2 regions of the Orenia marismortui DSM 5156 genome follow, and region 2 is predicted to be linked to the other one. Evidence: riboswitches for the same ligand, from Rfam matches in the RefSeq annotation. Region 2 holds a riboswitch; the other holds the start of a gene.
What was found. Region 2 has a riboswitch for FMN ahead of OREMA_RS0110595 (ECF transporter S component). Riboswitches for the same ligand answer to the same signal wherever they lie in the genome.

Region 1: another riboswitch for FMN. It lies ahead of ribD (bifunctional diaminohydroxyphosphoribosylaminopyrimidine deaminase/5-amino-6-(5-phosphoribosylamino)uracil reductase RibD); the one in region 2 lies ahead of OREMA_RS0110595 (ECF transporter S component).

What each region holds. Positions count from the first base shown of each region.
Region 1 covers NZ_KB900623.1:455,382-458,806, forward strand. The annotation lists gene pdxR (MocR-like pyridoxine biosynthesis transcription factor PdxR) at 206-1,690, shown strand; FMN riboswitch at 1,904-2,017, shown strand; gene ribD (bifunctional diaminohydroxyphosphoribosylaminopyrimidine deaminase/5-amino-6-(5-phosphoribosylamino)uracil reductase RibD) at 2,151-3,251, shown strand; gene ribE (riboflavin synthase) at 3,425-3,425, shown strand, end outside.
Region 2 covers NZ_KB900620.1:248,453-251,877, reverse strand. The annotation lists gene OREMA_RS0110605 (MetQ/NlpA family ABC transporter substrate-binding protein) at 1-271, shown strand, start outside; gene OREMA_RS0110600 (MetQ/NlpA family ABC transporter substrate-binding protein) at 354-1,160, shown strand; FMN riboswitch at 1,399-1,511, shown strand; gene OREMA_RS0110595 (ECF transporter S component) at 1,693-2,247, shown strand; gene OREMA_RS0110590 (hypothetical protein) at 2,372-3,361, shown strand; gene OREMA_RS0110585 (MBL fold metallo-hydrolase) at 3,386-3,425, shown strand, end outside.

The sequences.
Region 1 (3,425 bases), on a different contig from region 2:
TCCTTGTTATGTAGTTGTTTAAGAGAAGAGACTAGAAATTAATAGTTCTCTTCTTTTTTACTCTTTACTCTTGTAATAATTACATATATAATAAGTGTATGGGTTCAATAATTAAAAAACTAACATTGTACCCATTTATTATTATATAAAAATATAAATTGTATTGTCAAGAGGGGTACAAAGTTTTTTTAGGAGGAGAATTGTTATGATTGAATCGATACAATTAGATAAAAATTCTAATAGACATTTATATATCCAGCTATATAGTCAATTAAGAGAGTTAATTGAAATTGGGGAGTTAAAGGAGCATAGTAAATTACCTTCAATTCGAAAATTTTCTAAAGAGTTAGGAGTTAATAATGTAACTGTTGTTAATGCTTACAATCTTTTAGAAGAAGAGAAATTGCTTTATAAAAAAGTGGGAAGTGGAACCTTTGTCGCTCCAAAAGAGATAGTTCAAGATGAAGAAGAAATATACTTAGATGATGATATCTATATTGATGAAGATACTAAATTTGTAGATAAGAAAGGAATGCTTAAAGAAGATAAATTAATTAACTTTGCTACTGCTGCGCCTACACCAGATTTATTTCCTATAGCCCCTTTTAAGAGGTTGCTCAATAAAGTTTTAGATCGAGATGGAGGTTATGCCTTTGGTTATCAGAAGAGTCAGGGATATATGCCTTTAAGAGACTCGATTAGTAAATATATTAAAAGCTATGATATAGATGCTAAGCTAGATGAAATACAGATTGTTTCTGGAGCCCAACAAGGCATTGATATTTTAGCAAAGACTTTTCTAGACTATGGAGATACTGTTTTTGTTGAACGACCTACTTATCCAGGAGCTATATCTGTTTTTAAATCCAGAAGGGCCAATATAGTAGATATAACAATTGAATCAGATGGTATAAATATAGAAGAATTAGAGACTAAATTAAAGGTTAATAAAGCAAAGTTTCTTTATTTAATGCCAAATTTCCAAAACCCAACAGGATATAGCTATTCCCAGGAGAAGAAGAATAAGATACTAGAATTGGCTAGAGAGCATGATCTATTAATTATAGAGGATGATTGTTTAAGTGATTTGAACTATGGAGTAAATAAAAAATTGTCGTTAAAATCTCAAGATACTGAAGGAAGGGTAATTTATATTAAGAGTTTTTCTAAAATATTTATGCCAGGTTTAAGGTTGGCGTTTTTAATCATTCCTCAGAGATATTTTAATGATATTTTATTATCGAAATATATGTCAGATATTTTTACTGATGGATTAGTACAGCGGGTACTAGACCTGTATTTTAGAGAAGAAGTTTGGGAAAAACAAATTTCTAAAGTGGAAAAGACCTATCAAAAAAGATATGAAGTTATGATTAAATCTTTAAAAAGTAATTTACCAGTAGAAATTAACTTTAATCCACCTCTTGGAGGTCTTAATGTTTGGTTGGATTTACCAGAAGGGATTTCTGGGAAGAAGATACATGATAAGGGCTTAAAAGAGGGGATAAATATTGCGCCAGGGCAGGTCTTTTATAATAGTCAGAGAGAAGAAAATAAACTTAGGCTAAGTATTGCTGCAGTTACTACTAAGGAGATAGAAATGGGGATTAAGATTTTGTCTAAAATAATCAAAGAAGAATTATCCAATCAAGAATATGATTGGGATAATAGTATTATGCCTTTAATTTAATTCTAAACACAAGCTATTATGATCTTGAATCTAAATAGCCTATTTCATAATTAGTTTTAATCTAAAGGAAATTGGGTTTTAAAGTTTCAAATAAATAAGTACTTTATAATAATCAATAATTTAGTAGATACTAAGATTATTTTTATTCCAAGATATGATTTGCTTTATAATTAATAATATAGTATAATTATTTTCATAAGGTAAAATAAAATATAAATTCTTCGGGGTCAGGTGCAATTCCTAACCGGCGGTAATAGCCCGCGAGCGTAAGCAGATCTGGTGAGATTCCAGAGCCGACAGTTAAAGTCTGGATGGAAGAAGAGATTTTAATACTTATTTATATAACTTTGCTTCTTAAGGTTCTCGGAGAATATTCTCTGAGAACCTTTTTATTATGAATAACAAATTAATAGGTTAATCTAATATTATCTAAAGATTTAAAATAAAAGGAGAATAAAATATGACCGATAAAGATTATATGCAGCTAGCACTAGATCTGGCTCGACAAGCAGAGGGTAGGACAACTCCTAATCCTCTCGTAGGAGCAGTGATAGTAAAAGGGGGGAAGATAGTTGGTCAAGGATATCATCATTATGCTGGGGGACCTCATGCAGAGATTAATGCTTTAAGGGAAGCAGGAAAAGATGCCAAAGGGGCTATCGTTTATTTAACTTTAGAGCCTTGTTCTCATTATGGGAAGACTCCTCCCTGTGCTAATACATTAATTAAAGCAGAGGTTAAGAAAGTGGTCATAGCTATGGAAGATCCTAATCCTAAGGTAGCGGGAAATGGCATTAAGCTACTTAATGAGGCAGGAATTGAGACTGAGGTAGGTTTATTAAAAGAAGAAGCCAAGAAATTAAATGAGGTATTTCTTAAATATATTACAACTAACAGGCCTTTTGTAATTTTAAAGAATGCTATGACTTTAGATGGCAGAATCGCTACTAAAACCGGTGATTCTAAATGGATTACTGGAAAAGAGTCCCGTGCTTTAGTTCATAGAATAAGGGACAAAGTTGATGGAATCTTAGTTGGGGTTGGGACTGTGTTGGCTGATAATCCAAGACTAACTACTAGACTAGGAGAAGGTGGAGAAGATCCAATTAGGATTATTTTAGATAGTAGCTTAGAAATACCTCTAGATGCTAAGGTTATTAATCAAGACTCTTCTGCACAGACGATTATAGCTACTGTTAAGACTTCCAATAAAGAAAAGAAGATGAGATTAGAAAATTTAGGAGTAGAAATAATTGAAGCTGGTGAAAGAGGATTAGTAGATTTGGATATATTATTAAAGAAATTAGGTGAACGGGAAATAACTAGCTTATTAGTTGAAGGTGGAAGTAGAGTAAACTCATCATTTCTAGAAGAAAGATTAGTGGATAAAATTTATTATTTTATTGCTCCCAAGATTATTGGAGGTTTAGATGCTATTCCTGTGTTAGGAGGAAAGGGAGTAGAAAGAATAGAAGAGGGAATTAAACTAGTAGATAAGAAGATTACACAATTAGGAGATGATATTCTTATAGTTGCTTACCCGCAATATTTGGCTAAATAATTCTGAAAAATTATAATATTTACTAAGTTCTAAAGTTAGCTTTGTAGAGTTTTTAGCTGGTGGCTAGAAGCTAGTAGCAGTTGTTAGGCGTTAGGTTATAGGTTTTTAGGATGTGTTAACACCTAACACCTGGATACATAGGCTATTGTATTAAGCATAGAGGAGGTATAGTTT
Region 2 (3,425 bases):
AGAATTAGAGGCAGCTCAATTACCAAGAGTATTAAAGGATGTTACTGCTGCAATTATCAATACTAACTATGCTTTAGAGGCTGATTTAGTGCCAACCAAAGATGCATTAATTATTGAAGGTAGTGAATCGCCTTATGCTAATATCTTAGCTGTAAGAGCAGAAGATAAGAATAATGAAGTTCTACAAAAGTTAGTTAAAGCATTAAATTCTCCAGAGGTTAAAAAGTATCTCAAAGATAAATATAAAGGTGCGATTGTACCTGCATTTTAATTAAACAGACTAACCTGGCTACTGGCTTTTAGCTGGTAGCCGCCAAAATATTATAAGACTATAAGTATAGGAGGAGATATATATGAGAAAAAGTCTGAATATTCTAACTATTTTGTTGATTGCTGTAATTGTGTTGACTGCTTGTGGTAAAAAGGAAGCTAGTATGGAGAAGAAGATAGTGATTGGAGTAACACCTGTTCCTCATACTGCTATTTTAAATAATGTAGTAAAGCCAATCTTAGCTAAAGAGGGAATTACTATAGAGATAAAAGAGTTCACTGACTATGTCACTCCAAACTTATCCTTAGCTGATGGGAGTATAGATGCTAATTACTTCCAACACATACCTTATTTGAATAACTTTAAAGAGAAGAGAGGATTAGATTTAACTGAGGTTACTAAGGTACATATTCCACCAACAGCACTATACTCTGATAAGATAGATAGTTTAGATGAATTATCAAAAGGGGATCTAGTAGCAATTCCCAGTGATGCTACAAATGAAGGAAGAGCATTATTATTATTGGAAAGAGCAGGATTAATTAAATTAGCTGAGGATGTAGAATTGGTAGCTACTCCTGCTGATATTGTAGATAATCCAAAAAAATTAGAGTTTAAAGAATTAGAAGCAGCTCAATTACCAAGAATTTTACAGGATGTCGATGCAGCAGTAATTACAGCCAATTATGCTATTGAAGCAGGACTAAAACCAGCTGAGGATGCAATCATTAAAGAGGACGCTACTTCACCTTATGCCAATGTCTTAGCAGTAAGGACAGAAGATAAAGATAACCCTACAATTAAGAAGTTAGCAGAAGCTTTAAATTCTCAAGAAGTAAAAGACTTTATTATTGAAAAATATCAAGGGAACATTATTCCAGCGTTTTAGTAAATGGATTAGTGTCAGATAAATATAGATAGTAGCGGTTAATGGGGATAAAGAGACACTTTTAGGTGCTAGGTGATAGGTCATAGGAGTTAGTAAGATCTTTCTATGTCCTAGCTCCTAACGCCTAACTCCGAAACTGTCGCTTTATCCATCTATTATATTACTTAAAATTAAATAAATTTCTTGTGATTGCTTGATAATTTAAGTATAATAATAGTGTAGGAAAATAAAATATTAAATTTGTCTTCAGGGCAGGGTGTAATTCCTGACCGGTGGTGATAGTCCACTAGCTTAAGCTGAACTGGTGAAATTCCAGTACCGACGGTATAGTCCGGATGAAAGAAGATACTATGAAATTATAGATTAGAACATTTAAGACCCTGAGGATTCTTCCTTAGGGTCTTTTCTTTTTATTATACTTAAACAGTAATAAGTGATTTCACTTATTACTGAAGTATCATAATATTTATTCTATTAATTTTTACTTGCATAAGATAAGGATTAACAATCTTGGTTAGGAGAGGTGAAGAATATGGATTTGAAAAAAATTATTAATATTGGTGTGTTATCAGCATTATCTTTAATTTTTATGGTTGCTATTAAGTTTCCTATTATCCCAACAGTACCTTATTTACTTTATGAAGCAGGGGATATACCTATTTTGATCATAGCTTTTTTGTATGGTTCGAGTGCTGGACTAGGTGCTACTATAGTATTGTCTCTATTGATGGCTATATTTACTGGTTTAGGAGGACCTTTTGGTGCTTTTATGCATTTTCTTGCGACAGGAAGCTTAGTTGTAGTAGCAGGCTATATTTATCAAAAACATCATACAGTAAAAGGTGCTATTTATGCTTTGGTGATGGGTTCTATAGCTATGACTATCGTTATGTCGATTGCTAATCCATTATTAACCCCTGTTTTTTATGGTATTCCACGAGAAGAAGTATTAAAGATATTATTGCCAGGAATAGTTCCCTTCAATATTATAAAATCTTTTATTAATTCAGGATTAACTTTATTAATTTATAAAAAATTGGCTAATTTTTTAAGAGAGAAAGGGTTATTATATTCATTCAACAATTGAAAAATTATCTTTTACCTCAAGTAAAAACTTGAGGTTTTTTGATGATTGGATTGTTTTTAAAGGGGGAATTTAATTGTTTTTATAGAATATAAAAGTTAATAAAGTATAAAAAGGTTGGTGCGATATGACAACAGAAGAGATGAAATCTACTTTAGAAGGCAGAGAAGAGGAGCAATTAGAAGTTGATTTACAGTCTTCAAATAATTCTAAGGATAATTACTTAATTATTTTGGCTAAATTCAGTTATGGTAGTCGGATAAAAAATTATGGTTTTTTGAATATTGTTGTAGATTTTGAAGTGCAAGCATTAACTAAAGTGATCTTATTATTAGGATCGAATAAAGATATTTGGGATATTAATCTTAATCATAATTTATTTAGAGGAGAAATTGATGAATTAAATGATGATTCTAATTATCGAGCAGATGATTTTAAATCTAAGCTAAAAGAGAGCTTAGATATTCAAAACTTGATAGAGCTAGCTACTTTAGAGCAAACTGAAGAACTCAATGGTTTAGTAAAAGAGAATATTGAAGATATAATACAGGAACAGATAAATTTAAAGATGACTACTACTTATATTAATCAAGAAGAACTTAATAATATCTATCCTGAATTAAAAGTAGTAGAAGAGGTTGATTTAAATGATGTTGAGCTAGATGAAGAAAGCTCTAATACATCTAAGGAAAAATTAAATTTAGATATTGAATTAAAGTGTACTCCAGTTATTTCAGCAGTAAAAGGCAAGAAGATCGATGACTTGGATTTAGGTGATGAGATATTTGTTAAAATTACTGATCAAAGAGAGGTTTCTAATAGTATTGCTGATTTATTAGGAGATAATCAAAAAGAGTTAACAGGTAAAATTGTGGAAGTTAACTTTAATCAAGAGTTGGATCGATATAATGTATTAGTACAATTTAAGCCAAATATATATGGTAATTTAGTTGTTGAGCCTGAATTAAAAATAAAAGCTAATAAGGTTATAGAAAATGGTCTGAACACAAAAGATAATAATCAAGAAATCAAATTTGATAAAGATTTAATAATAATATCTGCTATAGTATTAACGATAATTATCTTATTATCGGTTATTATAGGTGTCTCATTTTAGTTTTATTCTAATGGAGGTGCTTTTTTGGAAATTACTTTTTTAGGAACAGGAACTTCTCATGGTG